Regions from separate parts of the Butyrivibrio sp. AE3006 genome, predicted to be linked through region 1. Evidence: predicted binding sites of a transcription regulator. Region 1 holds the regulator's gene; the other holds the start of a gene.
What was found. Region 1 encodes NrdR, which represses ribonucleotide reductase genes. Its sites were predicted from a motif close to CACAANATNTTGTG; they were not measured.
Positions count from the first base shown of each region.

Region 2: the regulator NrdR is predicted to act here: its motif matches at 6,238-6,251, upstream of nrdD (anaerobic ribonucleoside-triphosphate reductase).

Region 1 covers NZ_AUJJ01000002.1:66,769-83,029, forward strand. The annotation lists gene G603_RS18910 (CPBP family intramembrane glutamic endopeptidase) at 1-79, shown strand, start outside; gene mraZ (division/cell wall cluster transcriptional repressor MraZ) at 358-798, shown strand; gene rsmH (16S rRNA (cytosine(1402)-N(4))-methyltransferase RsmH) at 851-1,795, shown strand; gene G603_RS0102065 (hypothetical protein) at 1,886-2,332, shown strand; gene G603_RS18915 (penicillin-binding transpeptidase domain-containing protein) at 2,355-4,664, shown strand; gene murD (UDP-N-acetylmuramoyl-L-alanine--D-glutamate ligase) at 4,681-6,054, shown strand; gene G603_RS0102080 (FtsW/RodA/SpoVE family cell cycle protein) at 6,073-7,221, shown strand; gene G603_RS0102085 (cell division protein FtsQ/DivIB) at 7,307-8,032, shown strand; gene ftsZ (cell division protein FtsZ) at 8,109-9,380, shown strand; gene nrdR (transcriptional regulator NrdR) at 9,567-10,079, shown strand; gene G603_RS0102100 (ABC transporter substrate-binding protein) at 10,196-11,809, shown strand; gene G603_RS0102105 (ABC transporter permease) at 11,866-12,810, shown strand; gene G603_RS0102110 (ABC transporter permease) at 12,810-13,649, shown strand; gene G603_RS18925 (ABC transporter ATP-binding protein) at 13,678-14,472, shown strand; gene G603_RS0102120 (ABC transporter ATP-binding protein) at 14,496-15,251, shown strand; gene G603_RS0102125 (hypothetical protein) at 15,380-15,796, shown strand; gene G603_RS0102130 (YqeG family HAD IIIA-type phosphatase) at 15,870-16,261, shown strand, end outside.
Region 2 covers NZ_AUJJ01000021.1:20,518-36,778, reverse strand. The annotation lists gene G603_RS0111585 (clostripain-related cysteine peptidase) at 1-256, shown strand, start outside; gene G603_RS0111580 (3'-5' exonuclease) at 276-1,199, shown strand; gene G603_RS0111575 (D-alanyl-D-alanine carboxypeptidase family protein) at 1,196-2,599, opposite strand; gene trmB (tRNA (guanosine(46)-N7)-methyltransferase TrmB) at 2,723-3,361, shown strand; gene trxA (thioredoxin) at 3,416-3,739, shown strand; gene G603_RS0111560 (hypothetical protein) at 3,920-4,771, shown strand; gene G603_RS0111555 (hypothetical protein) at 4,839-5,288, opposite strand; gene murI (glutamate racemase) at 5,359-6,180, shown strand; gene nrdD (anaerobic ribonucleoside-triphosphate reductase) at 6,340-8,511, shown strand; gene nrdG (anaerobic ribonucleoside-triphosphate reductase activating protein) at 8,667-9,200, shown strand; gene rsmA (16S rRNA (adenine(1518)-N(6)/adenine(1519)-N(6))-dimethyltransferase RsmA) at 9,323-10,204, shown strand; gene G603_RS0111530 (TatD family hydrolase) at 10,204-10,968, shown strand; gene G603_RS0111525 (tetratricopeptide repeat protein) at 11,086-14,400, shown strand; gene glgB (1,4-alpha-glucan branching protein GlgB) at 14,486-16,261, shown strand, end outside.

The DNA of each region.
Region 1 (16,261 bases):
GCTCCCGTTATTTATTGTGGCCGGACTTGTATTTAAATCAAGGTATGCGAGCAGTAAGGAAAAACAGTCTGAGTTTTGATAAAACGAACAAATACATCCGCATGAAAGTTCCGGCATAAAAGTTTATAAAAATTTAGCAATTTACAAAAAATATCACTGGCACAATATATGTCGGCAAAATGTCGACAAATACAATATCTTGTATGGGCGAGCCTCCCACCGGACGGTGAGGGGCTTTTTTGTGCCCAAAATCAGACAAAATGAGCTTTTCGCAAGGTTGTTAAATGAAAAAAAATGGTTTATTATACATGTAGGTGGTAAAAAGTGTCACAAAGTGGTGAAATGTGGTAGAGAATAATGGGAAAGGCGTACAAGGGCGAATATAGCCATTCAATCGATGCAAAAGGGCGACTGATCATCCCGGCCAAGTTTCGCGACCTGCTCGGAGAACAGTTCGTTGTAACAAAAGGCTTTGATGGATGTCTTTTTGCGTTTGATCAGGAAGGCTGGGACGCTTTTGAAGAGAAGCTTAAAGCTTTGCCCATGGATATACCCGGAGCCAGACAGCTTGGAAGATTCTTCATGGCAGGAGCAGATGATGTTGAACTGGATAAGCAGGGAAGAATCCTTCTTAAATCCAACTGGCTGACCCACGCTTCCATAGATAAAGAAGCTGTTGTTGCAGGTGTCGGCAATCGTGTCGAAATCTGGAGCAAGGACAAGTGGGAGGAAGCTACTACTTTTGATGATATTGACAGTATTGCAGCCAAGATGAGCGAGTACGGTTTGAGCATCTAAACCGCAGCTTTTGAGTCCGGAGCATTGCGCCCGGTACAAGGGAAGAGAACAAATGGAATTCAAGCATTACTCAGTACTTCTTAATGAAGTAATAGATAATCTGAATATAAAGCCTGATGGCATATATGTAGATGGAACACTGGGCGGTGCCGGACATTCCAGCCATATTGCCGAGAAACTCTCTGATAAAGGAAGGCTTATCGGTATAGATCAGGATGAGGATGCTATCAAAGCCGCCAGTGAGAGACTTAAGCCCTTCGGCGACAGAGTGACCATCATCCGCGATAATTACGAGAATGCAGTAAGCAGAATAAAAGAGCTTGGAATAGACAGCGTTGACGGGATTCTGCTTGATCTTGGAGTCTCTTCATTCCAGCTTGATAACGAAGAAAGAGGTTTTACCTACAGATTCGATACTCCGCTCGACATGAGAATGGACAGAAGACAGGAACTCACAGCCGGAACAATAGTAAATGAATTCTCTGAAATGGAGATTTTTCATATTATCAAGAATTACGGCGAGGATAAATTCGCCAAAAATATCGCCAAGCACATAGTTGCCAGACGAAGCGAGAAGCCGATTGAGACTACTTTTGAACTAAATGACATCATAAAGGCTGCCATTCCTGCGAGAATGAGAGAAAAGGGAGGACACCCCTCAAAGAGAACTTTTCAGGCTCTCAGAATAGCTTGCAACAGAGAACTCGACGTCCTCGAAAACTCTCTGGATGGAATGATAGATTTTCTCGCTCCCGGCGGAAGGATATGTGTAATAACCTTCCATTCGCTTGAGGACCGAATTGTTAAGAACAATTTCAGGAAAAACGAGAACCCATGCACATGCCCTCCGGAAATTCCGATATGTGTATGTGGCAAAAAATCAAAAGGCAAAGTAATTACACGAAAGCCTATCCTGCCTTCGGAGCAGGAACTTGAAGAGAATAGCAGAAGCGCCAGTGCAAAGCTTCGCGTATTCGAGAGAAGAGAAGAGGCGTAAGAGCCGATCATTTCTTATGGGGGAACAACAAAATGACTAGACGTTAAATCCCATTGCGCTAATTTTTAGGGGATTTACGAGGGGTATATTATGGAGAGAAATTACGTTTACGGTAACACCGTAAGAAAACAGAATGAGCCTGTCAGAAGACAGGAAAGGGAAGTGCCGCTTCACGTTCAGAAGAGAGCACAGGCCAGAAAAAGAGCGCACAGAATGAGTCTCCCTACACTGCTTGGACTTTCACTTGCAGTAGTACTTGCGGGCGGCGTACTTTCTATGTATATAACACTTCAGGCTGATATTAAATCCAGTGTAAAAACCATATCAACCATGGAGGCCAGATTAAATAGTTTGAAACAAGACAATGATGAGGCTTATAATAAAGCGGTTAGCAATCTTGATCTTGAGGAAATAAAAAGAATCGCCATAGGCGAATATGGTATGACTTATGCTACTGAAGGACAGATTGTTACTTATTCCGGTGGCGGCGGAAACGACTATGTAAGACAGGTTGCACCGATACCGGATGGAAATTAAGAGGAATGCCCGGAAGTAAGTTATGAGTAAGAAAAAGAACACCCAAAAATTCACATTGGCAATGAAAAAGAAGCTGGCAGTACTTTTTGCAATTGTACTGCTAGCTTTTGTACTGCTTGGAGTCAGGCTTTTTGTTATAACCAGAGATAACGGGAAAGAATATGAAAAGCAGGTTTTATCCCAGCAAAAATATGACTCATCAACAATTCCCTTCAGAAGAGGCGAGATTGTGGATGCAAACGGAACGGTTCTTGCTTACAGTGAGAAGGTTTACAACGTAATCCTGGATGCCAAGATCATTCTTTCTGATGAAAAGTTCTTAGAACCTACAGTTGAAGCGCTGGTTTCACATTTTGGCTTTGATGAGGGTGAGCTTAGACAGTACATCAAGGATAATCCTTCATCCCAGTATTACACACTGGCCAAGCAGCTTTCTTATGATGAGATCAGTGAATTTCAGTCCATGATAACCTACGGTACTGATAACTATAATAAGCTTATCCAGGGTGTGTGGTTTGAAGAAAACTACATCAGAAAATATCCAAACGGCTCAATGGCAGCCGATGTTGTAGGCTTCACCACAAGCGATAACAACGGAATTTTCGGACTTGAAGAATATTACAACGATGAGCTTAGCGGATCAAACGGCAGAATTTACGGCTATCTTGACGAGGATTCCAACCTTGAGAGAACAACAATTCCTGCAATTGACGGAAACACCATAGTTTCCACAATTGATGGCAATCTCCAGTCCATAGTTGAGAAGCATCTTCGTGAGTTCAACGAGACATATAAAGACAGTGCCCGTGAAGGAAACGCTGCAAATAATGTAGGCTGTATCATGATGGATATCCATACAGGAGATATCCTTGCTATGGCCAGCTATCCTACTTTTGATCTGAATGATACCAAGAATACAGATAATCTTATCGGTATGCCGCGAGTTGATGAAAACGGAAACAAAGTTGCCGGAGAAAGTATATATGATTCCGGTGTGTACATCACTCAGGAAATGCTTGATGAAATGAGCGATGAGGAGAAAATGTGGAACCTCAACGCTCTATGGAGGAATTTCTGTATTTCCGATACTTATGAGCCCGGTTCTGTAGCAAAGCCTTTTACTGTGGCAACAGGACTTGAAGCAGGCAAAATAACAGGTAATGAAGTATATGACTGTAACGGTTATCTCGAAATCGGCGGATACAAAATCCACTGCCACAACAGATACGGTGACGGCGCTGTTTCTGTTGAAAGAGGTATAGAGATTTCCTGTAACGTTGCCATGATGAAAATCGGTCAGGTTATCGGCCAGGATACTTTCTGTAAATTCCAGAAGCAGTTTGGCTTCGGTCTTAAGACAAACATTGATCTTGCGGGAGAGGCCAGAACAGAAGGCCTTACCTACACGGCTGAAAACATGGGATCCACAGAACTGGCAACAGGTACCTTCGGACAGGGCTTTAACGTCGATATGATCGAGATGATCTCTGCTTTCAGCTCACTTGTAAATGGCGGCAATTTTTACGAGCCTCACATTGTAAGCAAAATTCAGAATTCATCCGGTGCTACTGTTAAGAGCATCGAGCCAAGAATCTTAAGACAGACAGTTTCTGAGTCTACCTCAGATAAAATAATTGAGTATTGTAACCAGGTTGTAGCCGGGGATGAAGGTACAGGTAAAACTGCAAGACCTGCAGGATATATGATCGGTGGCAAAACAGGAACCGCTCAGACAGTACCCCGTGGAAACAGACAGTATGTCGTTTCTTTCATGGGCTATGCTCCTGCAAATGATCCTCAGATTGCAATCTATGTTGTAGTAGACAGACCAAATACAGTTGAGCAGGACGATGCAAAGTTTGCTACAAGAATAGTAAGAGCGGTCCTTACAGAAGCGCTTCCTTACCTTAACTTCCCTATGACAGAACCTGTTACAGAGGAAGAGCAGGCAGAGCTTGAAGCACTCAGAGAAAAAGAAATCATGATGAGTGCTGCCCAGGAAGCAGAGGTTGTGGAATCCGAAGACGGCGAAGAAGGCGAAGCTGCTGAAGGTGCAGAAGAGGCTACAGGCGAGAATGCCGAAGGCGAAGAAGGCACAGTAGAAGGTGATGATGCCGATGGCGGCGACGGAATCTGGGAAAAAATTCCTGAGGGCGAAGAAAAACCTGAAAATGCAGGCGAAGCCGAGGATGAAAACAAGGAACCTATTTGGAAGTCATTTGAAATGGATCCAGAAACGGGGTATTATATTGACCCGGAAACAGGCGGATTTATAGATCCGGAAGACGGACATATGATCGGCGGAGATCCGCTTCCTGATTTTGGTGAGTAAAAGGGGAAATATTGTTATGAAAGCACAGGATTTAAAAGGTAACAAGGTACTTATAATCGGAACAGGTATTTCGGGTATCGGAAGCGCGAAGCTTCTTGGAAAAGCCGGAGCTGTTCCTGTTATCCTTGATGAAAATACCAAGGTATATGAGAGAGAAGTAAGGACAAAGCTTGAGGGATACACCGGAGAAGAGCCGGAGATAATAATCGGTCAGCTTCCCGATGAAAAAATAAAGGAAATCGTTCTTGTGGTACCAAGCCCTGCTGTACCCATGGACTCACCTATAATGCTCAGACTTAAAGAAGCAGGAATCCCGGTATGGAGCGAGATCGAACTTGCTTACAATTTTGCAAAGGGCAGAATGATTGCGATCACAGGAACAAATGGAAAAACCACCACAACAACACTTGTGGGCGAGATAATGGCTGCTCATTTTGCATCCACTTATGTGGTTGGAAATATTGGATATTCCTATGCAGAGCGTGCTCTTGAGATGACAGACGACACAGTATCAATAGGCGAGATAAGCAGCTTCCAGCTTGAAGCTGTTGAGAATTTCCATGCATCCGTTTCTGCGATTCTCAACATCACACCGGATCATTTGAACAGACATCACACCATGGAATGCTATGCATCCATGAAGGAGAATATTACCAATAATCAGACAAAAGAGGACACCTGTGTCCTTAATTATGATAACGAATATACAAGGGCTTTTGCAGACAGATGTCCTGCTAAGGTTGTATTTTTCTCATCTGCATCAAAGCTTGAAAATGGCTATTATCTTGCGGATGACGAGATCATGTATGCAGAAAACGGAAGTTCAACCTTTGTTATGAATGTTCATGACATGAATCTTGTGGGCACCTGCAATTATGAGAATGTCATGGCGGCTATCGCTATGGGCAGAGCCATGGGCGTGCCTATGGAGACGATTCTTAAGGCGGTCCATGATTTCAAGGCGGTTGAGCACAGAATCGAGTTTGTGGCAACCAAGAACGGTGTGACCTACTACAATGATTCCAAGGGTACAAATCCCGATGCTGCCATCCAGGGTATCAAGGCAATGTGCAGACCCACATACCTTATCGGAGGAGGCTACGACAAGGGCAGCGAGTATGATGAATGGATAAATGCTTTTGACGGAAAAGTGAAAAAGCTTGTTCTTATCGGAGCAACAAAGGAGAAGATAGCGCAGTGTGCCGATAAAAACGGTTTCCATGACTATGTTTTCATGAATTCTTTTAAGGAAGCGCTTAAATATTGCAGCGATAATGCTGTTTCGGGAGATGCGGTTTTACTTTCGCCCGCATGTGCAAGCTGGGATATGTTCCCCAGTTATGAAGTGAGAGGTAAACAGTTCAAAGACTATGTAAATAGCCTTAAATAAACCTTTGAGGGGAGATTTATGCAGGCAGCCAGAACCATCGACAGACCAAAGAGAGAGCTGTACGTAGATTACAGTATGATATTTATCGTACTGTTTCTGCTTGCTTTTGGTCTGATCATGCTATATTCAACAAGTTCATACGAAGCGTCGATCGATTATCATGATTCGGCGTACTATTTCAAGAAACAGCTAGGCTTTACCATATTCGGAATAGGTGTAATGGCTGTTGTTTCAAGAGTTCCATATCGTATTTACAAAAAGTTTGCGGTTTTTATGTATGCATTTGCAGCGGTTATGGTACTTCTTGTAAAAACAAGTCTTGGAAAAGAGGTAAACGGTGCCAGGAGATGGCTCAGATTCGGACCTTTGGGTATTCAGCCCGCAGAGGTTGCTAAGCTGTGTATGATCATCGTTATGGCTTCGTTTATCGCTGCAGCCAACAGGAAAATAGCCACGACCAGAGGCTTTTGGACCACGTTTTTGATCCCTGCTCCAATCAGTATTATGGTGTGGCAGATAACTGAGAATCTAAGTTCAGCCATAATAATTTACGGAATTACGTTTTTGATGCTCTTTGTTTCAACTCCGGGATATCGACGATTTATCCTGATTGCTACGGGAGCGGTAGGCCTTGCGGCGATAATCGTATTCGCCATTGCCAAGGCCGGATATAACAGTGAACTAAACTTCAGATTTGTGCGAATTCTTGCATGGCTTGATCCGGAAGCCTATGTAAACGATAAGGGGTATCAGACCCTTCAGGCTCTTTATGCCATCGGCTCCGGCGGAATTTTTGGAAAAGGCCTGGGGGAAAGTATGCAGAAGCTGGGCTTTATTCCTGAAGCTCAAAATGATATGATATTCTCTATTATATGCGAAGAATTGGGGCTTTTAGGCGCCATTGCGGTTCTTTTCATGTTTGCGCTGCTTATATGGAGAATGGTCATTGTAGCCAATAATGCACCGGATATGTACGGGGCTCTCCTTGTTATAGGCGTAATAGGTCATATCGCGCTGCAGGTTATCCTGAATGTGGCGGTTGTGACCAATACTATTCCCAACACGGGTATTACTCTGCCTTTCATCAGTTATGGTGGTAGTGCGACGGTATTTTTGCTGGTCGAAATAGGAATAGTGTTTAACGTGGCGAGAAATATTGAACTTTGAGTAGAACAAAAAGATGGTAAAAAGACGAAGGCGTGTAAAAAGATATAGGGAAAAGGCTCCCCGAATGAGCTTTGGGGAGCTGTTTATGTTACACAAAAGTCTTTTCATTCTTGGCGCTTTTGTCATTATTCTTCTGATAGCGATTTTGTCTGCCGCCATATATATTTATAAAAATTATACGGTTGTAAATACATATGTTGACGGAAATACGCATTATACCGACCAGGAAATAATGGATATGGTCATGGATGGCAGATTTGGTCATAACTCCATCTACCTGTCCTTTAAATACAGAGATAAAGCCATTACAGGTATCCCTTTTGTTGAAAAAATGGATGTTGAGGTCGTTTCACCTGACACCATCAAGATAAATGTGTATGAGAAGGCTGTTGCGGGTTATGTTAAGTATCTCGACAGATATATTTATTTTGACAGGGACGGAATAGTGGTTGAGACCTCCAGCGAACCTTCAGAAGGCGTTCCGCTGGTTTTGGGCCTTGATTTTGACTACGTGGTGCTCCATGAGAAGCTTCCTGTTGCAGATGACAATATTTTTGCAGAAATTCTCGATGTTACACAGGTTTTGACCAAATACAATCTGGATGCCGACAAAATATTTTTTGACAGTGAATTTCACATTTATATTTATTTTGACTCGGTAGAGGTGAGCCTGGGAACTAATGAAAATATTGATGAGAAAATCATACAGCTACAGTACATTTTGCCAAAACTTGAAGGAAAAAGCGGCATATTAGAAATGTCAGATTACGACGCAAATACTCAGAACATAACTTTTGAAGAGAAAAAATAAAAATTCTATGTTGTAAAATTTCTAAAAAAATTATAATATAGTTTAGGAGTTTTAGTTATGAAGGAGGAGCACTATCTTGCTTGAAATAAAGTCAAACGAGGCAGAATCCGGTGCCAAGATCATAGTTGTTGGGGTTGGCGGTGCAGGAAATAACGCTGTTAACAGAATGGTGGAAGAAAGTATTTCCGGTGTAGAATTTATCGGAATTAATACAGATAAGCAGGCGCTTCAGCTTTGCAAAGCACCTAAGCTTTTGCAGATCGGAGAGAAGTTGACCAAGGGCCTTGGTGCGGGAGCCAAGCCTGAAATCGGTCAGAAAGCAGCTGAAGAGAGTCAGGAGGAGATTACCGAAGCTCTTAAGGGAGCAGACATGGTATTCGTTACCTGTGGTATGGGTGGCGGTACCGGTACCGGTGCAGCTCCTGTTGTTGCCAAGCTTGCAAAGGATATGGGTATTCTTACTGTAGGTGTAGTAACGAAGCCTTTTGCTTTCGAGGCAAGAGTTCGTATGCAGAACGCACTTAATGGTATCAATACCATCAAGAATAATGTTGATACTCTTATCGTTATTCCCAACGATAAGTTACTTCAGATTGTAGACAGACGTACTACTATGCCTGATGCTCTTAAGAAGGCTGACGAAGTACTTCAGCAGGCTGTTCAGGGAATCACTGATCTTATCAATGTTCCTGCAGCAATCAACCTTGATTTCGCTGACGTACAGACAGTCATGAAGGATAAGGGTATTGCTCATATCGGTATCGGATCCGGTAAGGGTGATGACAAGGCTACAGACGCTGTTAAGATGGCAGTTGAGTCACCTCTTCTTGAGACCAAGATCAATGGTGCGTCCAATGTTATCATCAATGTATCCGGTGATATCTCTCTTATGGATGGTTCCATTGCAGCTGATTACATCCGTAATCTTGCAGGTGATGATGCTAATATCATCTTCGGTGCTATGTATGATGAGACTATGTCTGATTCCTGTAACGTAACTGTTATCGCTACAGGTATCGAGGATAAGAACAACGGACCTTTACCCAAGGTTACAACTCGTCCTCAGGGAGTAGCACAGCCTACAGCAACACAGGCAGCTCCTGTACAGACAGCAGCACAGCAGCCCACAGCTCAGACAGTAACTCCTCAGACAACTGTGCAGCCCACAATCAGTACTCTTGAGAATGCTCATACAGCTCAGGAAGTGACAGCACCCAAGACTGCTCCTACACCGGCACCTACTCAGCAGGCAGCTAAGCCTACATCAGGTCTTAGATCTACACCTGAGGTACGCAGCAGTGTAGCTCCCAGAAGTCTTACAATTCCGGATTTCTTACAGAAGAAATAATAGATAGTGTTTAATTAATATATAAGAACAACTGCAAACCTGCAGTTGTTCTTTTTTTACACCTTTCTGCATGATATTTTGTGTGGATTATTACGAAAAATGGTGTTACAATAACTTGTGTGGGTGAATTTTGCGAGCCCCAAATATTGACATTGGTTGTGTGCAATACACAGAAAGGTTAGTGTTATGAAATGTCCCTTTTGCGGTAAAGACAACACTCGGGTAATTGATTCCAGACCTGCTGATGAGAATACTTCCATCAGACGCAGACGTGTCTGCGATTCATGTGGTAAGAGATTTACCACCTATGAGAAGGTCGAGACTATTCCTCTTATTGTTATCAAGAAGGATAATAACCGCGAGCCTTATAATCGTGCCAAGATTGAGGCCGGTGTTTTGAGAGCTTGCCATAAGAGACCTGTCAGTGCTGAACAGATTACCCAGATTGTTGATGCTGTTGAGACAGAAGTATTTAACCTTGAACAGAAGGAGATACCCAGCCGTATTATCGGTGAGCTTTGCATGGAAAAGATGAAGAATCTCGATCCTGTTGCTTATGTAAGATTTGCATCTGTTTATCGTGAGTTCAAGGATGTTAACACCTTCATGGATGAGCTCAAGATTGTTCTTGAGAAGGAAGAGGAAGGCGTTATCACTGACGCAACTGATAAAAGCACACCGCTTCTTAAAAAAGAATAATAGTGCCCTTGACACGTGACCTATCTTTCCGTATAGTTTATAGGCGTGGGTAAAAGGTGCTTAAACCAGGTGCCTGAATACTCGGAAAAATTTAATACAGAAAGAAGGATTGTAACATGATGAAGAAAAAGATTGAGAGGAAAAGAGGCCTTTCTATTCTCTTAGTTGTGTTGACGACACTGACTCTTACATTGGGCGGATGCTCAAGTAAAAAGGCAGACGATTCCAGTACAGATGCGAACGGACAGACTGCAGATGCCAGTTCAGAGGTGAACGGTGAAGCAGGTAGCGAAGATGGCACTGTATCAGCGGAAGATCTTTCACAGATTACTATCGGTATTCCTCAGGATATTGACAGTATGGACCCGCATCTTGCAAAATCAGCGGGAACCAGAGAGATACTGTTCAATGTTTATGAAGGACTGGTAAAGCCCGATGCAGATGGTAATCTTCAGCCTGCCATAGCCAGTGACTACACAATTTCAGATGATGGAAAGACTTACACTTTCACACTGAGAGATGGAGTTAAGTTCCATGATGGATCCACGGTTACGGTAGAGGATGTAAAATATTCGATTGAGCGTAATGCCGGTACCGATGGAAGTGATCCGTTGATATCGGCTTTTTCTAATATTGAAAGCGTTGAGACACCGGATGAGTCCACTATTGTACTGACACTTAAGGAAGCAAACACAGAGTTCCTTGCATATATGATAGTATCTATCATACCTGCATCTAATGAGGATCCTGAGGGTAATCCTATCGGAACAGGCCCTTACAAGTTTGTATCCCGTTCTCCTCAGGAGAATGTCATTCTCACGAAGTTTGATGATTACTGGGGTGATGCAGCTTACATCAAGGATATCACTCTCAAGGTTGTAGCTAACTCAGATTCAATCGTAATGGAGTTAGAGGGCGGCTCACTTGATATGTATGCACGTGTAACAAGTGCTCAGGTATCACAGCTTTCCGATAAGTTTGATGTTTACGAAGGAACCATGAACCTGGTACAGGCTCTTTACCTCAACAATGCAAAGGAGCCATTTAACAATGTTCAGGTACGTCAGGCTCTCTGCTATGCAATTGATCCTCAGACAATCATGGACTTTGTTTCAGATGGTAAGGGTACAGAGATCGGAAGTAGTATGTTCCCTTCATTCGGTAAGTACTTTGATGAGAGTCTTAACGACACATATAACCAGGATATAGCTAAGGCTAAGGAGCTTCTTGCAGAAGCAGGATATCCTAACGGTTTTGATTTCACAATCACTGTTCCTTCCAACTACACACAGCACGTTGATACAGCTCAGGTGCTTGTTGAGCAGTTTAAGGAGATTGGTGTAAACGCTACTATCCAGGAAGTTGAATGGAATACATGGCTTGATGATGTTTATACTAACCGTAACTTCCAGTCAACAGTAGTAGGTGTTGATGCATCTACACTTACAGCTTATGCGCTTCTTTCCAGATATGGTTCAGATGCACATAACAACTTCATCAACTTCAGCGATGCTGATTATGATGCAGCTCTTGCAGCAGCAGTTAAGGCAACTGATGACGCTGAGAAAACAGCTAAGTATAAGGAATGTGAGAAGATCCTTTCCGAGAAGGCTGCAAACGTATACATTCAGGACCTTCCTGAATTCGTAGTTCTCAATAAGAATTACACAGGATATACATTCTATCCGCTTTATGCGCAGGATTTTGCAAAGATCAAGCCTGCACAGTAATGACTGCTTAATAAGAGCAGGGATTCAATAATTTTGTAAAAAAGAGGAACACGCATATGAGATATATATTGAAAAAGGTTTTAAGCATGGTGCTTACTTTGTTCGTTGTATCTCTGTGCGTGTTTTTAGCTTTCAGCCTTATCCCCGGAGATCCCGTAACAAGAATGTTCGGAACAGAGGCAACTCCGGAGCTTATAGCTCAGTACAGAGAGAAGATGGGACTTAACGACCCGCTTCTTGTGAGATATTTCAGATGGTTTACTTCTTTTATTCAGGGAGACATGGGTACTTCTTATGATTACAAGATTCCTGTAGCAGGAATGATAGCTGAGAAGATACCGATCACTCTTACTTTGGCGATTATGTCATTCGTAATCATGGTTCTTATTTCAATTCCTCTTGGAATATATATTGCCAAGCATGAAAACGGAATCATGGATCACATTATTTCAATATTAAATCAGATAATAATGGCGATCCCGCCTTTCTTTTCAGGTATTCTCATAACCTTCTTTTTCGGAGTTATTTTGAGAGTATTTAAGCCCGGCGGTTTCGTTTCATATACAAAGGATTTTGGAGCATTTATTAAGTATTTGATTCTTCCTGCGGTTGCCATTGCTCTTCCTAAGGCTGCTATGGCTACCAAGCTTCTCAGAGGCTCGGTTATTGAGGAAGCAGGCAAGGATTACACAAGAACTGCTTATAGCAGAGGGAATACCACTAATGCGGTGCTGTACCTCCACGTGCTTAAGAATGCCATGATACCTGTAGTTACTTTTATGGGTATGGCTCTTGCAGACATGGTTGCAGGAAGTATTGTTATCGAGCAGGTTTTTGGTATTCCCGGTATCAGCAGGATTTTGCTCACGTCCATAAACAATAGAGATTATCCCGTTGTCGAAGCCATTATAATGGGCATAGCGATAATGGTTCTTGTTATAAATCTTTTGGTAGATATCATTTACAGGATAATAGATCCCAGAATCGAGGTGGAGGAGTAATGAAAAGATTTTTAGCACTTTTCAGAAAAAACAAAGCCACCGGCAAAAGGAATTCATACCTGATTTTGGGATGCATATTTACAGGTGTGATCCTGCTCATGGTTTTAATAGGACTTTTTTATATGCCGTATTCACCCACCAAGATGGATGCGTCCTCCAAGCTTCAGGGCTTTTCATTTAAGCATTGGATGGGAACCGATCACATGGGAAGAGATGTTCTTAGCAGAGTTATGTACGGAAGCAGAGTGACTCTTGCAATTGCGGCATCCACCATTGTTATCGGCGCCGGACTCGGCACTATCATTGGGGCTCTTACGGGATATTTTGGCGGAATATTTGATGAGATCAGCATGAGAATCATCGACGCCATGCTTGCTTTCCCAAGTATCCTGTTGTCATTGGTGTTTGTCAGCCTTTTTGGAACAGGTACATATCAGGTGGCGGTAGCTCTTGGTATTTCCTTTGTTCCAAGCTTTGCAAGAATTGTAAGGGGCGAGTTCCTTAGAAGTAAGAACATGGATTACGTAGAGGTGGCAAGGCTTCAGGGCGTATCAGACCTTCGAATCATTTTTGTACATATATTGCCCAACACTGTTGGTGTCCTTATGTCATCTATTATGATCGGCTTCAACAATGCGGTACTTGCTGAAGCGGGACTTAGTTTCCTTGGAATTGGAGCGCAACCGCCATACGCAAGTCTTGGAAATATGCTTTCGGATGCACAGAGTTATCTTTTCAACAGACCAAGCTATGTTATCGGCATAGGCGTTGTAATAGTAATTATGGTTTTGGGCTTTTCATTCCTCAGCGAAGGAATAAAGAGAATTTCAAATTATTGATTTATACCTGTATTTTAGGGAGATTTTCATGGAAGTTATTTTGGATGTAACAGATCTTCATATTGAGTTTCATGATCATGATAAGCCTGAGACTGTTGTTGAGGACTTTGATCTCATGCTTGAAAAGGGCGAGATCGTCGGTATAGTAGGCGAGTCCGGCTCGGGTAAGAGCATGAGTGCCCTTGCCATCGCGGGACTTCTTAAGAGACATGCCCTTACCAAAAACGGAAGGATTATGTTTGACGGTCATGACCTTCTTACCTGTGATCGTAAGATATTAAGGTCATATCAGGGAGATGAGATTTCCATTATTTTCCAGGAGCCTATGACATCCCTTAATCCTGTTAAGAAGATTGGCTGGCAGGTTGAGGAATCCCTTAGAATCCATCACAAGGAGATTGATAAGGCTACCAGGAAAAAGAAAGCTATTGAGATGATGGATGCCGTGGGCCTTCGTGAGCCTGAGAAGGTGTATGACATGTATCCCCATGAACTGTCAGGCGGTATGAGGCAGAGGGTTATGATCGCGGCAGCAATGATAGCAGAGCCAAGGATACTTATAGCTGATGAGCCTACAACAGCTCTTGATGTGACGATACAGGCTCAGATAGTTGATCTTCTCAGGAAGCTTAATAAAGAAAAAGGGACAGCTATTATTTTCATATCCCATGATCTGTCGCTTATCAGACAGCTCTGTCAGAGGGTAATAGTAATGCAGTCCGGCAATATAGTTGAGACCGGAAATGTTGAGGAGATATTCAGAGCTCCCAAAATGAGTTATACAAGGAAGCTTATAGCAGCAATACCGCAGATTGATCTGTGAGATTTTTGTATACAGGAAATAGTATGGAACAGAAAAGAGTGATTCAGATCAGGAATCTGAATGTTTATTACAAAAATCATAAAAAGACGCCTTTTAGTAAAGACAGGATGAATCATGTTTTAAAAGGGGTTGACCTGGACGTGTACGAGGGTGAGATTTTGGGTCTTGCCGGTGAATCAGGATGCGGTAAATCGACCCTTGCCAAGACTATTGTTGGCATGAACAAGATTTATGACGGTGAGCTGAGTCAGAAATATTCTGATCCACAGATGGTTTTCCAGGATCCATATTCATCTCTTAATCCCAGTAAGAAGATTGGCTGGCTTTTAGAGGAACCGCTTAAATGCGATAAGAAGTATAAATGGACCAAAGAGGAGCGCGAAAAGCGCGTAAAAGAGATTATCAAGGCAGTAGGTCTTACGGAAAATATGCTGGACAGATATCCGTCACAGTTATCCGGCGGACAGAGGCAGCGTATCAGCATAGGAGTTGCCCTTATGAGAAATCCCAAGGTACTTGTGGCAGATGAGCCTGTTTCTGCATTGGATGTTACGATCCAGGCCCAGATACTTGAGCTTTTGCAGCAGCTTCACAGGGATATGGGTATAACCATTCTTTTCATATCTCACGATCTTAGGGTTATTTATCAGATATGTGACCACGTTGCCGTAATGAAGGGCGGAGTTATTCAGGAGTACGGAGAGACCAAAAGTGTCTACAAAAATCCTTCTTCCGAGTACACCAAAGAACTTTTGCGAGCAGCCGGAATCAGAAAATGATGTTAAATTTCATTTTAGCTATTAAGCTTTGAAACATTCTTGCCGATATAGCTTATAGATGCGGGTCAGTTATTGAATCATACCATATTTTAAGATAGAATATAATGGTATGAAGAAAGGAGGGGGCCATGCGTTTAGACGGTTATAAGGCAGAGAACGCATATCTGAATACATCTTATGATAAATCAATAGCTTCCCCCGGGAATGTTGGATCTCCAAGATATGATGCACCTTCATATCAGCCTGAACAGGGCGATAAGAAACCTGTTTCAGATGCTGTGAAGGAGCCTGAACAGAAAACTCAGCGTAGAAATGCTTCGCTTGATAATATTCAGATAACACTTGGTAACAGAGACAATTCTTTAGTTGGACTTGGCAACATTGGGGGCATTCAGTCTGGAGTTATGAAAAAGGCAGTTTCCACGATGCAGAAGGATTCAGTTCTTCACGAGTATCAGTACTTCGTAGGAAACGGAGCTTTGACTACAGGTAAGAACACTGACGTTATTCTCAGCGATGAGGATGGTACAGTTATAAGAAAATAAATTCAGAAACTTTTTCGAGCAGGATTCAACTTCCTGCTCGATTTTTTTATGCATATATTGTAAAATTTGTCCCATGAGACATTTACTATTCCCGAGTGATACCTCGGATTCAACTTTTGAAATTCCATTTGAAGAACTTTATGAAAAAGGTTACAGAGGAGTTATTTTCGATATTGATAACACTCTGGTTCCTCACGGAGCACCGGCTGATGAGAGAGCTGTGCTGTTTTTTAAGAGACTCCACCAGATAGGCTATGATACTGTGCTTTTATCCAACAACAAAGAGCCAAGAGTAAGCTCTTTTGCTGATGATGTGGAATCAAAGTATATCTACAAGGCCAATAAGCCTATGAAAAAGGGCTACATGAGGGCTATGGAGCGCATGAACACGGAGCCTTCCAATACACTTTTTGTGGGAGATCAGATTTTTACAGATGTGTGGGGCGCTAACAGAGTGGGAATCCG
Region 2 (16,261 bases), on a different contig from region 1:
TGGTGAGACAGATACGGTTGCTAAAAATCTGACAGAGCTGTCAGAGGGTGATAAGCTTGAATATATCTGCGACTGCTACGCATACGATAAGACCTACACAGATACCTACTTCCTTGGAGATCCCGTAATAGTTGAGGGCAGCATGGAAGATATGCATATCTCCAACAGAAGCGTGGGAGATGGAGAAATACTCGTATCCTTTAAATTTACAGATATTTACGGACAGGAACACTGGTCACAATCGCTTAAATACTAAAGAAAGACAGTAATAATTTATGGGAAACTATATTGTTTTTGATCTTGAATGGAATCAGGGGAAATCAGTTAAAGAAAGGAACGGGAAATCGCTGCCCTTCGAAATTATCGAAATAGGTGCGATCCGCCTTGATGAAAACATGAAAAGAACAGGTGAGTTTAACAGACTCATCTGTCCCCAGATTTATAAAAAAATGCACAAGATAACAGAGAATCTCATTCACATCACAATGGATGATCTTAAGAGCGGTGATGATTTTGTAACCGTAGTAAATGATTTTCTTAACTGGTGCGGTGAGGATCCCATATTCTGCACCTGGGGACCCCTTGATCTTACAGAGCTTCAGCGTAATATGGACTTTTTTGATATGAAGCTTTTATCGGACAGACCGCTTCCATTTTATGATGTGCAAAAGCTCTATAGTATCATGTATGAAGATGGAAAAATGAGACGTTCTCTTGAGCACGCTACGGACAGTCTTGGAATGGAGAAGGACAGTGCTTTTCACAGAGCCCTTTCAGATGCGGACTACACCGCAAGGATTTTTGTGGAGCTTGATAAAAAGGTTCTCTATAACTATTCCTTCGATAATTACGTGACTCCCAAGACCAAGGATCAGGAAGTTCATATTGTTTTTGATCACTATGCAAAATACATTTCCAGGGAATTTAAGACCAAGGAAGAACTCCTTGCTGATCCTGAAGTAATGGGCACAAAGTGTTATCTTTGTAATCACCCTTTAAGACGAAAGATTAAATGGTTTTCCATTAACGGCAAGCACTTCTACAGCGTATCCATCTGTAAGGAGCATGGCTATATGAAGGCCAAGGTCCGTGTTAAAAAGACAGAACGTGACAGGTACTATGCCGTTAAGACCCTTAAGTTTATTACAGAAAAGGAGATGCGCGAAGTAAAAGCAAAATCCGAGAAAAAGAAATATTAAAATCTCGGACCGCTTCTCTTTCTGGCTTCCTTCTTTCTCCTTGAAAGACGCTTTCTGTCCTCGCGGCTTCCACCGAAGCTGTAGGTTGAAATGAGAGCGCTGATATATATTGATAAAAGCAGCAGTCCTCCGGCTACCAAAATGCCGGAAAGGACTGTTTTTATATTAATGTAAATAGTCTTTTCAGGATCAGATTTATCAGAATCAGAGGAAGCCCCTGAATTTACCACAATATGTCCGTTTCCAATAGGAACTCCGCTGAAAAAATATTCGATGGTTGCTACAGATTCAGGTGAATTCTCATCATTTGTGTATAGAATCTTGGATGTGGCATCCGATAATTCAGCAGTCAAAGGAAGACAGACATAATCATTTTTGGTGAATTCAAGAGAAGCTCCCTTTATGTTGAAAATATCCTCACCCTGTGAGAAAAAGGAGTTGTCCTTAGGGATATATCCTGTCTCTTCGCTTTTTACATTGACTGCCTTAAAGTTATTAAAGCCATAATCAAAGAGCTGAACGGTATCTGTAAACTGCGCAGGAGATTCTTCCTTCAAAATAACGCAGACAAGCTTCATGTTACCGCGCTCAGCACAGGTTACAAGAGTCTCTCTTGCAAGATCTGTGTATCCTGTTTTTCCTCCGATAATTCCTGTGTAAGGTATCTCGCCGCTTATAAGTTTGTGCTTATTGTTTAGATAAAAATCATCAGGCTGCCCTGCACTTGGCTCAAAGTGATAGCGTGGAGTATTTCCAACTCTGCACAAAAGCTCATTTGAGAAAAATTCGCAGCCGATAAGAGCAAGGTCATAGGCGCTTGTGTAGTGGTCGGAATCCTGAAGTCCATTGGTATTAACAAAATGAGTATTGGTGCAGCCAAGAGACTTGGCCTTTTCATTCATAAGATCAACAAATCCCTGGATTGATCCGCAAAGATTCTCTGCTACAGCATTTGCAACTTCATTGGCACTACCAACCATAATTCCGTAAAGGCATTCTTCAAGAGAGAGGTATTCTCCTGCATCCATACCGATATTTGATCCATCGGCAGGAACGGAATGAATGGCGTCATAAGTGAAATTAATAGTATCCGACAAATTCCCCTTCTCAACCGCAAGAAGACAGGTCATGATCTTGGTGGTACTTGCAGGATAAAGCTCCTCATGTATGTTCTTGGAGTACAAAATTGTTCCTGTATTGACCTCCATGAGAATAGCAGCCTCAGCGCCGATCTCAGGACCTTCCGGCCAGCCGGCAATGGAGTTACTCTCAATAGGAAGAAGCTTTCTCTCATTAGCAGCTTCCTCAAGAGTCTCTGCCATAACAAAAATGCCGGAGTTTACAAATATAAGCACTGCAAGAAGCATTATTGATATTGTTTGTAATTTTCTAAATTTCAATTTATTTTGCTCCAAATACAGATAAAAATATGAAAAATTTCTTATTTTTCAGTCAAACAGTATAAAGTTTCTGCCCATTTATGATACACTAAAAGAGAAGGAAAATGAAAGGTAAATGTTTTAATGCGTTTAAGAAATATCTCCGGATCCAGAGAGCGAATTGCGGAGTCACCCTTCGCTATAGATAATCCCGAAGAGCACAAAGGGAAATGGAAAGAAGTATTTGGAAATGACAATCCTGTCCGTATCGAGGTTGGAACAGGTAAGGGCAGATTTATAATGGATCTGGCAGCAGCCAATCCTGATATAAATTATGTAGGAATTGAGAAGTACTCAAGTGTACTTTTAAGAGCTATTCAGAAGCAGACAGAGCTTGAACTTAAGAATGTCAGATTTATCCGTATGGAAGCTGAGATTTTAACAGAGGTTTTTGATAAGGGTGAAGTGGATAGGATTTATCTTAATTTTTCCGATCCCTGGCCCAAAGAAAGACACGCACAGAGACGACTTACATCTAGTACCTTCCTTAACAGATATGATCATATTTTAAAAGAGGATGGACAGCTTGAGTTTAAGACAGATAACAAGGAGCTGTTTGATTTTTCACTGATGGAGCTCAATACTGCAGGCTGGCACGCAGAGGCAGTGACCTTCGATCTTCATAACGACGCAGCTATGAACGAAGGCAACATAATGACAGAATATGAGGAACGGTTTTCTGCAAAGGGCAATCCGATCTTCAAATATATTATTAAAAGGTAAGTACTTTAAAATCTAACACAGCGATATGAGGGATATCGCGGAAAGAGGTGGACAATGGCGGAGTATACTTTTACTACAAAGAACTTTGAAGAAGAAGTTCTCAACAGCAAGATTCCGGTTCTTATCGACTTCATGGCTGATTGGTGCGGTCCTTGTAAGATGATGGCACCCATGATCGATGAGTTTGCCAAGGAGTACGATGGGGAGCTTAAGGTTGGCAAGATCAACGTTGATGAGCAGCCTGAGATTGCTCAGAAATACGGAGTAATGTCAATTCCCATGTTTGCCTTTATTAAAGACGGTGAGCTTGTAGACTCTGCAGTTGGTGCTCAGAGTAAGGCTAAGCTCCAGAACATGATCGACAAGATCGTTTCATAATTATAATGATTTTCATGGCCTCTCCGTAAAAGGAGAGGCTTTTTCTTTGCCCGGGATGAAGATGATATTGTTTTGTGATAAAATATCTTTTGATTTAAGTAAATGCCTTTTGATTTTGATAAAAAGAGCTTTGCTTATTTCAGGGGGAGATATTAGCCTGAAGAATTCGGAGGAGAGCTTTTGGCAGATAATATCAGAAATTTTAATGATTATAGGAAAAAAGTAAATATAGAAAATCAGGATACTGAGGAGATAAATATCGAGATTCAGGATCCCTTAGACTTTTTGTCAGCAAGTGAACGTGAAGAGTACTACAGAACTCAGCATGAAGCCATGGACAGGGAAAGGGAGAGCTTAGATGAGGATTCTTCTGAGTTCTACTTTGATGACGAGCCTCCAAAACAGCAGAGGGATGAGACCGGATACCAGGTAAGGGAAGAGCAGGAAGATATAGAGGACTATGAATATGAAGAAAGACCTGCTCGCCGCCCTGTAAGAGAACCTGCAAGGAAGCCTTCCCGCAAAGCAGAAAAGAAGGTTTCACGAAAAGAAGAAAAGAAAACTTCTCGAAAAGTTGTGAAGGAAACCTCCCGTGACAGGGGCAGAAGAGGCCGAGATGAAGATGACTGGTTCGATGAGGATGAAGATATGGGAGGCGGCATCAATCCATATGTTGTTGTAAGGATTGCTTCTGCTCTTACAGGAATTTTCATTCTTATCCTTATGGGAATGATATTTAAGGTTAAGGTCTATGATGTTTATCTAAAGCCGGACCCGGATGAAGTGCGAGGAACCGTGCAGGTAGGTCAGGTTGCAGGATATACCTACACAGACGATAAGGTTGTGACTACCACAGAGCTTAATCTCAGGAATACTCCCAGCACAGTGTCGGATGACTTTATTGAGGTGCAGGTTCCTGAGGGTACTGTTCTTGACAGAATAGCCGTAAGTGATGATGGAGTTTGGGCTCAGGTAGAGTACGAAGATAAAGTCCTCTACTGCGTTATGAAATATCTAAGGGTGGAAGAATAAAGAGCTTCGATTGTTTCTTACAGGCATAGCAGCGCTGTGAGAAATAAAGCAAAGAAAAAGCTGCTCCTTACGAGAAGGAATGCAGCCATGAATAAAATGGATCAAGAGCTTCTGACAGTTCATCATATCTGTCTGCAAGCTCTTCGATTTTGTCAAAGATCTGCGCCGATGCTATTTTGCCATCCATTGCGGCAACCAGCCTCTGTGAGCTTTTTGATTCAAGAGAGCGAATGTCCATATGTATAAGGATTTCTTCATGCAGATCAGATACTGCTTCAAAGAGTGCAGGATACTTCTTTTTTACATAAGAGAGCTCATCAAGCAGAGTCTCACGCCTTTGCAGGAAAAAGAGGATGTATACAGGCTCCACAATCTCTCTGGGCTCTATCTCCTCAATGTATGAACCATCCTCATAATCCCTTGAGGATGCATAGTACTCACAGATTTCCTGGATAAAGGGGCTTACGCGCTCATCGTCATATAATTTTTGTAATTCGTTAGTGTAAGATTCTTTCATGGTTATGCCTAATAAGTGATATAGTAAAATAAATATTTTCTTTAACTACTATACAACAACGAGGATAGATATGAGAATAGGAATTTTTGATTCTGGTATGGGAGGCCTTTCTGTTTTACATGAAGCCTACCATCTTCTTTCAGATCAGGAATATATATTTTATGCGGACACAGAGCATGTACCCTACGGCCTTAAGACAGAGGAAGAGATAAAGGGATATGTTGATGAGATAGTCCGCTTTCTTATGGAAAAGGGAGTAGATGCCATAGTTATCGCCTGCAATACTGCCACAAGCGTTGCGGCTTCCTATGTCAGAGGAAAATATGACATTCCCATACTTGGCATGGAACCCGCAGTTAAGCCTGCCGTTGAAAATACCAGCGATGAGAGCAGAATTCTTGTTATGGCTACACCGGTTACTCTAAGGGAAGAGAAGCTGGCAAGCCTTCTAAGCCGAGTCGACAATCTTCACAGGGTTGATCTTCTTGAAATGCCAATGCTTGTTACCTATGCAGAGAGAGAAGAGTTTGATTCAGAGGAAGTAAAAGAATATCTAAAGAAGCAGTTTTCTTCTTTTGACATATCAAAATACAGTGCACTGGTTCTTGGTTGTACTCACTTTAACTACTTCAAACCGCTGTACAGAGAGATCCTGGGAGACAGCATAGAACTGGTGGATGGTAACTATGGAACCATCAGACATCTGGGTGATGTAATGGGGATTAATGTTAAAAACGATTCGAATTGTACGATGAAATTTAACGCACCACAAGATATTGTGGTTAATCATAATACTACATACTACGAGTCGGGATACGAAATTACGGATAACAATAGATTGTCAAAGTACCTCAGAATGCTGAACCGCCTTGAACTTATGCGAAATTTTTAATATCGATAAATTGTCACTTGATTTATACAACATAATGTATTATAGTTTAATTGTAGCCACAAGATATAGTTTTCGTGTGGCTATAATCATCTAAATCTAGTACGGGATCGGGTACATAGGGGGTGCCTGATTGTTGTAGAAATCATAGGGGGTTCACCAGTGAAAATTATCAAGAGAAGCGGAAAAGAAGTCACTTTTGACGGCGCGAAGATCCTTGCAGCAATAGAGAAGGCTAATAAGGAAGTTACACCGGATAAAAGCTTGTCTGCGGATCAGATCAAGAACATAGAGGCAAAGGTAGAGGAGAAGTGCGGCCTTCTCACAAGAGCAGCAAACGTGGAGGAGATCCAGGATATGGTCGAGGACGGCCTTATGGAATCCGGCAAGTTTGAGGTTGCACGTAAGTACATTACCTACCGTTATCGTCATGCCCTGGTGCGTAAATCAAACACCACCGATGAGCAGATTATGTCTCTTATCGAATGCAATAACGAAGAAGTAAAACAGGAGAACTCCAATAAGAATCCCACAGTAAACAGTGTGCAGAGAGACTACATGGCAGGCGAAGTAAGCCGTGATATTACACGTAGATTCCTTCTCCCTGAGGACGTTGTTAAGGCTCACCAGGAGGGAATCATTCATTTCCATGATTCAGATTACTTTGCTCAGCACATGCACAATTGCTGTCTTGTTAACCTCGAAGATATGCTCCAGAATGGCACAGTTATTTCTGAGACCATGATCGAGCGTCCTAAGAGCTTTTCAACAGCTTGTAATATTGCAACACAGGCAATCGCACAGATAGCAAGTTCACAGTATGGTGGACAGAGTATTACTTTGTCACATCTTGTGCCTTTTGTAGATGTAAGCAGACAGAAATTCCGCAGAGAAGTACGTAAGGAATTTGAGGATGCAGGAATGCAGGCATCCGATGATCAGATAAATGAGATAGCCGAGATGCGTGTACGCAAGGAGATCGAGCGAGGAGTTCAGGTTATCCAGTATCAGGTCATTACTCTTATGACTACAAATGGTCAGGCTCCTTTCATTACTGTTTTCATGTACCTCGACGAAGTACCGGAGGGACAGCTTCGTGACGACCTTGCGCTTGTTATTGAGGAGATGCTCAAGCAGCGTATCATCGGCGTTAAGAATGAGAAGGGTGTTTATATCACACCTGCTTTCCCGAAGCTGATCTACGTCCTTGACGAGGATAATATCCATGAGGGTACACCTTACTGGTATTTGACACAGCTTGCAGCAAAATGTACAGCAAAGAGAATGGTTCCTGATTACATCTCTGCCAAGAAGATGAAGGAATATAAGAACGGCGACGTTTATCCCTGCATGGGTTGCAGAAGCTTCCTTACTCCCGATAACAAGGGACTTGGAGAGAATAAAGAGCACAAGTATTACGGACGTTTCAATCAGGGCGTTGTTACCATCAACCTTGTTGACGTTGCCTGCTCTTCAGGAAAAGATGAGAATAAGTTCTGGGAACTGATGGAAGAGCGTACAGAGCTCTGCAAAAAGGCTCTTATGTGCAGACACAACCGTCTCCTTGGAACACCTTCAGATGTAGCACCTATTTTATGGCAGTTCGGAGCACTTGCAAGACTTAAGAAGGGTGAGAAGATCGACAAATTATTGTTTGATAACTATTCCACAATCTCACTCGGCTATGCAGGACTTTGCGAGTGTACCAAATACATGAAGGGCGTTACACATACAGATCCTTCAGGAAAAGACTTTGCACTTCGTGTTATGCAGTTCATGAACGATAAGTGTGCTAAGTGGAGAGAAGAGACCAACATCTCCTTCAGCCTTTACGGAACTCCCCTTGAGTCAACAACTTATAAGTTCGCAAGAGCACTTCAGAAGCGCTTTGGCATGATCGAAGGCGTTACTGATAAGAACTACATCACAAACAGCTATCACGTTCATGTAACAGAGAAGATTGATGCCTTCACCAAGCTCAAGTTTGAGTCTGAGTTCCAGGCACTTTCACCGGGCGGAGCTATCAGCTATGTTGAAGTTCCCAACATGAACAACAACATCGAGGCTGTTCTTGCAGTTATGCAGTACATTTATGAGAACATCATGTATGCTGAGCTGAACACCAAGAGTGATTACTGTCAGTGCTGCGGTTACAACGGCGAGATTCAGATTGAAAATGACACAGACGGCAAGCTTATCTGGGTATGCCCGAATTGTGGAAACAAAGATCAGACCAAGATGAACGTAGCAAGACGTACCTGTGGATATATCGGAACCCAGTATTGGAACCAGGGACGTACACAGGAGATTAAAGAGCGCGTACTGCATCTTTGATGCATGTTGCCATAGAATCCCTTTTGATCCGGAGCGGCCGAGTATTTCGGTGGATCAGGGAGGAGTAAAGGTATATAAAAAATGGGGAGAAGGAGCTATCTTAGGGTAGCTCCTTTCTAAACCTTAAAATATGTAGTAGAAATAAGAGGAAATTTATGAATTACGGCGAAATTAAAACCACTGATATTGCAAACGGAGTAGGTGTAAGAACATCACTTTTTGTTTCAGGATGCACCCACCACTGTAAGGGCTGCTTCAACGAGGAGACCTGGGACTTTAACTTTGGTAAGCCTTTCACAAAGGAAGTAGAGGATGAGATCATTGAATCACTTCGTCCCGTCTATGTGACCGGCCTTACAATCCTTGGAGGCGAACCCATGGAGGTTGTTAATCAGAAGGCTCTTCGCCCTTTCATCGAGCGCATCAAAAAAGAGCTTCCCGGTAAAACTATCTGGGTTTACTCAGGCTATGTATGGGAGGAACTCACAGATGTGAATAATTCCCGCTGCCACGGCGATGACACAGATGCCATTCTTTCAATGATAGACGTTCTTGTGGACGGCGAGTTCAAGCTTGATCTTAAGAACATTTCCCTTAAGTTCAGAGGATCATCTAACCAGAGAATCATTGATGTGCCCAAGACTCTTGAAGAGGGCAGCATTGTTCTTTCAGAGCATAATGATGATTGAGTTAAGAAATACTTGTATAGAAACCGGGAGCTGGTCTCTCGGTTTTTCCTTTTATACGTAACTATCGGTTATAGTGTATAATGAGTATTGATAATAAACTCGATTAGTAATGGAGATACTATATGCCAACACTTGGATGTGCGTCCGGAACAAGGGCGGTTATAGAAAAATACAACCTGAGCATACAAAAGAAATTTGGTCAGAATTTCCTTATTGATGACAGTGCCCTCAGCAAAACCGTTGAGGCAGCAGGCGTCACAAAGGAAGATACTGTTCTTGAAATCGGCCCTGGAATCGGAACCATGACCCAGTACATAGCTGAGAGCGCAGGAAAAGTCATAGCTGTTGAAATTGATAGAATGCTTATTCCGATTCTGGAGGATACTTTGTCTGACTACGATAATGTTAAGGTTATCAATCAGGATATCCTGAAGGTCGACATTGAGAGCATAGTTCAGGAAGAAAACGGTGGAAAGCCCATCAAGGTAGTAGCCAATCTTCCCTACTATATTACGACACCAATTTTGATGCGACTTCTTGAGAGTGAACTTCCTATAGATAGCATAACCGTAATGGTTCAGAAGGAAGTTGCTGACAGAATGGCAGAAAAGCCGGGCTCTAAGGACTACGGCGCACTTTCTTTAGCGGTCCAGTATTACACTGAGCCATCACTTGTGCAGGTTGTGCCCCCAAGTTCATTTATTCCGCAGCCGGGGGTGGACTCTGCGGTAATACATTTAAAGTGCCACAAAGAGCCCCCTGTGGAAGTAGCTGATTCCAAATTCATGTTTTCAGTTATCCGCTCAGCTTTTGCCCAGAGAAGAAAGACTCTTTCCAATGGCGTAGCCAACGGAAACATAGGCATTAACAGAGAGCAGGTTACAGACGCTCTCTCCAAGATGGGACTTAACCCTTCAGTAAGAGGCGAGAAGCTAAGCCTTGCAGAATTTGCAGAGCTTTCGAACCTCTTATATCCACTAGTAAATAAGACCGGAGATAAATAATGATTTTTGAAACCCACGCCCATTATGATGATGAGGCATTTGATACAGACAGGGATGAGCTCTTATCATCCATGAATGATAACGGAATTGGCATAATCGTAAATGCCACAGCCAGCAAAAGGACCGTAGAGCAGTCCCTTGAACTTTGTAAAAAATATCCATTCATATATACCACAATCGGTGTTCACCCAAGTGACTGCGCAGAGATGGATGAAGATGAGCTTTTATGGCTAAAAGAGCAGTGCTCCTATGAGAAGGCAGTTGCAGTTGGTGAGATCGGACTTGACTACCACTACGACGAACCCCCAAAGGATGTACAGAAAAAGTGGTTTGAAGCTCAGCTTCAGATGGCTAGGGATGTAAAGCTTCCCGTGATCATTCACTCAAGGGATGCTGCAAAGGATACCTTAGATATCATGAAGGCCATGAAGGCGGAGGAGATAGGCGGTGACATTCACTGTTTTTCATACTCTGTGGAAATGGCAAGAGAGTACCTTAACATGGGATTTTTCATCGGAGTCGGCGGAGTTATTACCTTCAAGAATGGCAAAAAGCTTCGTGAAGTCGTAGAATATGCACCCATTGAACAGATAGTAATAGAAACAGATTCGCCATACCTTGCACCGGAGCCCTACAGAGGAAAGCGAAACTCCTCACTGTACCTGCCTTATGTGGTTGAAAAGATCGCAGAAATTAAGGGATTAACCCCGGATGAAGTTATGGATATAACAACATCAAACGCCAAGCGACTTTATAGAATATAAAATCATTAAAACCCGCGTATTTTCGCGGGTTTTTCGCTATACTTTTTTGACATCAAAAGTATGCTATGCTAAAATTTACACTAGATATAGTATGAAAAAGTTTTAGAGGGCAATATTTTGGATAAAACAGAATATAAAATCAGAGCTGAGGAGATTAAATCGCTAATAAAAGCACAGCGTTATGCTGATGCCGTTAAGATAGCCGACACAATTGACTGGAAGAGGGTTAAGAGTGTCGGTATGCTTTGTGCCATAAGCGATCTGTACAAAGTAAACAGACGCCTGGAAGAGAGTAGAGATATTCTGCTTCTTGCTTATGACAGAAGTCCTACACGAAGAGAGATTGTTTATTCTTTGTGTGAGCTTGCTATTGCCATGGGCGAATTTGTTCAGGCTGTAGAATATTATAAAGAATTCGTAAGACTTGCTCCCAGGAACACTGCCAGATACATATTACAGTACAAGCTTTACGAGGCACAGGAAGTTAGTCTTGAAGAGCGAATTGCAGTTCTTGAGGAGTATAAAAAGCACGATTATAACGAAAAGTGGGCTTACGAGCTGGCATACCTTTACCACAGAGTAGGTCTTACCACTGAATGTATAGAAGAGTGCGACGAGCTTTTTGTTTACATGAGGGAAGGAAGATATGTAATCAAAGCCCTTGAGCTTAAGGCTCTCCATGAGCCACTTTCACCCCAACAGAAGGCAGTCTACGCACAGTATAAGGCAGCAACAGGCGGCACCATAAGTGCTCCCGAGATGCGTTCAGCCGAGATGGGCCGTGATGTTCAGGAAGGCACCAAGACGCCTACCAAAGAGCTTCCACAGGTTCCGGAAGACTTTGAAGCAGGCGACCTTGCAAAAGCTGATACCACTGAGATTAGAGCTGATGAAGTAAACGAAGCTGTGGGTGATGGTTATCAATATGAGCAGGAGTATACTGCCGAGAGCGATATTAATGACAGTCCTACCCAGATAATCGGAGAGGCAGTTCCCTATACAGAGCAGGCTGTAGATTCAGGGGCTGAAAGTGTTTACAATCAGGAGACCCAGCTTTGGGGCGCTGAGGAAGTTCAGCAGCAGATTGATAACACACAGGAAGAGAGAGCTGAATATGAGGTTCCTACCGTTAATGTAGGTGACTACAACACAGTTGACCTTCAAAAGGAGATTGCAGAGAACCTTAAAGAGGTACTTATTGCAAGTCCTGAGGCAGCGCTTTTTGCTGATGCAAATGGTCCCAAGGTAGATCACGAATCCCAGGATGCAGAAGACTCCGGCGAGATGTATGATACGACTGATACCATAGACATCCAGGCTACGCCTTCAATGTCTGAGGTATTTTACGAGGATAAGACCAGCGATATTAATCCGGAGGCTGTAAATGAGGAATTACCTGTAGAAGAGTCTGTGGATTCAGAAGAATCCATGGAAATGCAGGATGAAGCTATAGAGCCTGCAGAGGAAGAAACACCTTATGCTGAGCCAACAGCCCAGACTTCAGGAGAGCCCATAAAGAAGCCTTCTCTTGCAGAAGAGCTTAAGGATAAGGAAATTGCTGCAAACATTGCGGCAGCTACTTTGAACGAGCATGCTTTATACAAGGGCGCTGTTTTCACAGATGAACCGCTTCAGGATGAAGTTCCAGGCGCAGTAATAAAGCCCAACGTACGTTATCAGATAAACAATCATTTCGATAAGATGCTTTCTCAGGAATATGATGGTCAGATCAGTATGGCCATTGATGAGCAGAAGCAGGTTGAGCAGCAGATAACAGGTCAGATCAGCATTGGCGATTTCATGACCGACTGGGAGAGCTACAAGAAGGATCAGCAGCAAAAGCAACTTGATAATGTGAAAAAGCTTGTGGCATCTGAGACCGGTGAGCTGTTTAAGGATTTTGATGAGACAGCAGCAAAGCCTCTTCTTGAGGAAGAGCTTGAGGAAATTGAAGAGCCTAAGATAAAAGAGGTTCTTATGCCTGAGCCTGAGATTCCTGCTGTAAGTCAGGATATAGTTCCCATGGAAGATCTGCAGAATACTCAGTCCATGGTACAGATAACAGGCGAAGACCTTGAATTTGCCAGCACTATTTCCGAGCAGGAGGAAGTACCTCAGGAAACAGAAGAGCTTCCTGTAGAGGACGATGAGTACTACAGCGAAGAAGAGCCTTATAGCGAAGAAGAACTCATGGAAGATTATCCTGATGATGAGGATATTTCTGAAGATGAGTATCCGGAGGAGGATATTCCTGAAGAACCCGTTTCAGAAAATGGCCTTCACGAGCTTGTTTATACTCCCGAAGAGGAAGTTGATGCAGCGGAAGTAGATCTTGGCGAAACCACTGAGATTGAAAGTGCTGAAGTAGAAAACATAATAAATGAGCTTGAAACAGAAGAAGTAGAAAGTCAGCCTGAAGAAGTTGCAGATACATCTGAACCTGAGATTTCAGAAGAAACTGAAATTATAGATGAGCCTGAGACCACAGAGGAAGAGATAACTTCAGACGAACCTGAAGATTTGCAAGAGACTGAAACATCAGAAGATTCCTTGGAAGAGGAAGAACCACAAGAAGAGGAACTTCCCGAAGAGACTGAAAAGGCATCTTCTAAACCTGACAAAAAGGTGAAGGAAGAAGAGGAAGATACTGATGAGAAGGAGGATAAGGCTCTCGAAACAAGAGTCAGAGTCATGACTCCCGAAGAGAAAGAGCTCTTTGGTCCTTACATTCAGCATCGTAAGTCCCGCAAGCAGATCATTGAAGCCATCGATAACCTCAGCATGGCAGCATATACCAACAACGCCATAGTTACAGGCGAAGAAGGGGCAGGAACCGTTAATCTTGCAAAGGGTCTTATTAAGGCAGTGCAGGCAACGGATTCCAACTTCTCCGGTAAGGTTGCAATGATCAGTGCAATAACTCTTAATAAGAAATCCGTAAGTACTATTTTTGATAAGATAGTAAACGGTGCTCTTATTATCAGAAGGGCAGCAGATCTTAAAGAGGATACAGTTGCTACAATCCTTAAGCAGCTGCAGATTGAAAACAAGGGATATATTGTAATCATTGAAGATACTAAGGATGATATTGACAGACTTCTCGATAAATATCCGGATCTTAAGAAGTGCTTTAATGTTCGCGTTGACATAGAAGCTCTTGATGATGATTCTCTTGTTGCTTATGCAAAGCAGTATGCGCTTGAAAAAGAGCACGTAATAGATAACCTTGGAATCCTTGCTCTTCACCAGAAGATCAGTGAGAGACAGACTGTAGATCATGAAGTAACCGTCACAGAAGTAAAGGAAATGGTTGATGATGCGATCTACTATGCTGACAAGGCTTCTGTTGGTCATGTAGTGGATGTAATTTTCAGAAAACGTTTTGATGAAGACGACATGATCATACTTAGAGAAAAAGATTTCCTTCATTAAATTCAAAAAGGGCAGCCATTAATGTGGTCTGCCCTTAATTTGTGCTATAATGTAAAACAAATAAACTTATCAAGGGGAAATATATATGGGTCAGACAGTTTTTATTTCCGAAGCAGATGAATATCTCTTCGGTCAGGGAACACATTACGATATTTATAAAAAGCTTGGTGCACATGTTTCTGAAGAGAACGGGGTCAAAGGAATGTTCTTTGCTGTTTGGGCTCCCAATGCAGCAGCTGTCCATGTTATCGGATCATTCAATGGATGGGATGAGGATATGTATCCGATGCAGCGCATTGGAAATATGGGCATTTATCAGTTATTTATTCCTGGTGTAGGAACAGGTGAGCTTTACAAATATCTCATTTACACACCGGATGGAAGGAAGCTGTACAAAGCTGATCCATATGCTAACTATGCCGAGCTTCGCCCGGGCAATGCTTCCAGAACAACAGATCTTTCCAAATTTAAATGGAGTGATGAGAAATGGTTTGACTCCATTAAGGGCAAGGATATTAATAGAGAGCCTGTTGCAATCTATGAATGTCACATCGGATCATGGATGAAGCATCCCGACGGTACAGAAGACGGCTTCTATAACTACAGGCAGTTCGCAGACAGAATCGTCGAATATCTCAAGGAGATGAAATATACACATATTGAGCTTATCGGAATCGCCGAGCATCCTTTTGACGGATCATGGGGATATCAGGTAACGGGGTACTATGCACCTACAGCACGCTACGGTGAGCCTACGGATTTCATGTATCTTGTTAATCTGCTCCACAAAAACAACATCGGCGTAATCCTTGACTGGGTACCGGCACACTTCTGCCCCGATGAGTTCGGTCTTGGCTGCTTTGACGGAACCTGCATCTATGAAGATCCGGATCCGAGAAAGGGTGAGCATCCCGACTGGGGTACCAAGATATTCAACCTTGGCAAACATGAGGTTAAGAATTTCCTTATTGCCAATGCACTTTTCTGGATAAAGGAGTTCCACATTGACGGCCTTAGAGTAGATGCCGTTGCTTCCATGCTTTATCTTGATTATGGTAAGAGAGATGGACAGTGGGTTCCCAACAAGGACGGCGGCAATAAGAATTACGAAGCTATCGAGTTTTTCAAGCATCTTAACAGCGTAATCAGAGGAACCTATCCTCAGGTTATGATGATCGCTGAGGAGTCCACAGCATGGCCTAAGATCACAGCACCTGTTGAGGAGGATGGTCTTAACTTCACATTTAAGTGGAACATGGGATGGATGCATGATTTCTGTGAATACATGAAGCTTGATCCCTATTTCAGAAAAGGCGCTCATCACATGATGACCTTTGCCATGAGCTACAATAATGCTGAGAATTATATCCTGCCTCTTTCACATGATGAGGTTGTACATCTTAAGTGCTCAATGCTTGAGAAGATGCCCGGATATAAGGTTGATAAATACGCTAATCTCCGTGCCGGATATGCATATATGTTTGGTCATAGCGGCAAGAAGCTCCTTTTCATGGGACAGGACTTTGGTCAGGAGCGCGAGTGGAGTGAGAAGAGAGAACTTGACTGGTTCCTTCTTGCAGAGGACTTAAACCGCGGAATGAAGGATTTTGTAAGAGACCTTCTTGAGATTTACAGAAAATATCCTGCTCTTTATGAGATTGATAATGACTGGGGCGGATTTGAATGGATAAATGCTGACGATTCAGATCACAGCGTATTCAGCTTTTACAGAAGAGCCAGCAACGGCAGGGATAACGTTTTGTTTGTAATCAACTTTACTCCCATGGAGATTCAGAATTACAAGGTAGGCGTTCCCTTCGAAGGCATATACAAGCACATTTTGGACAGCGCTGATAAGAAA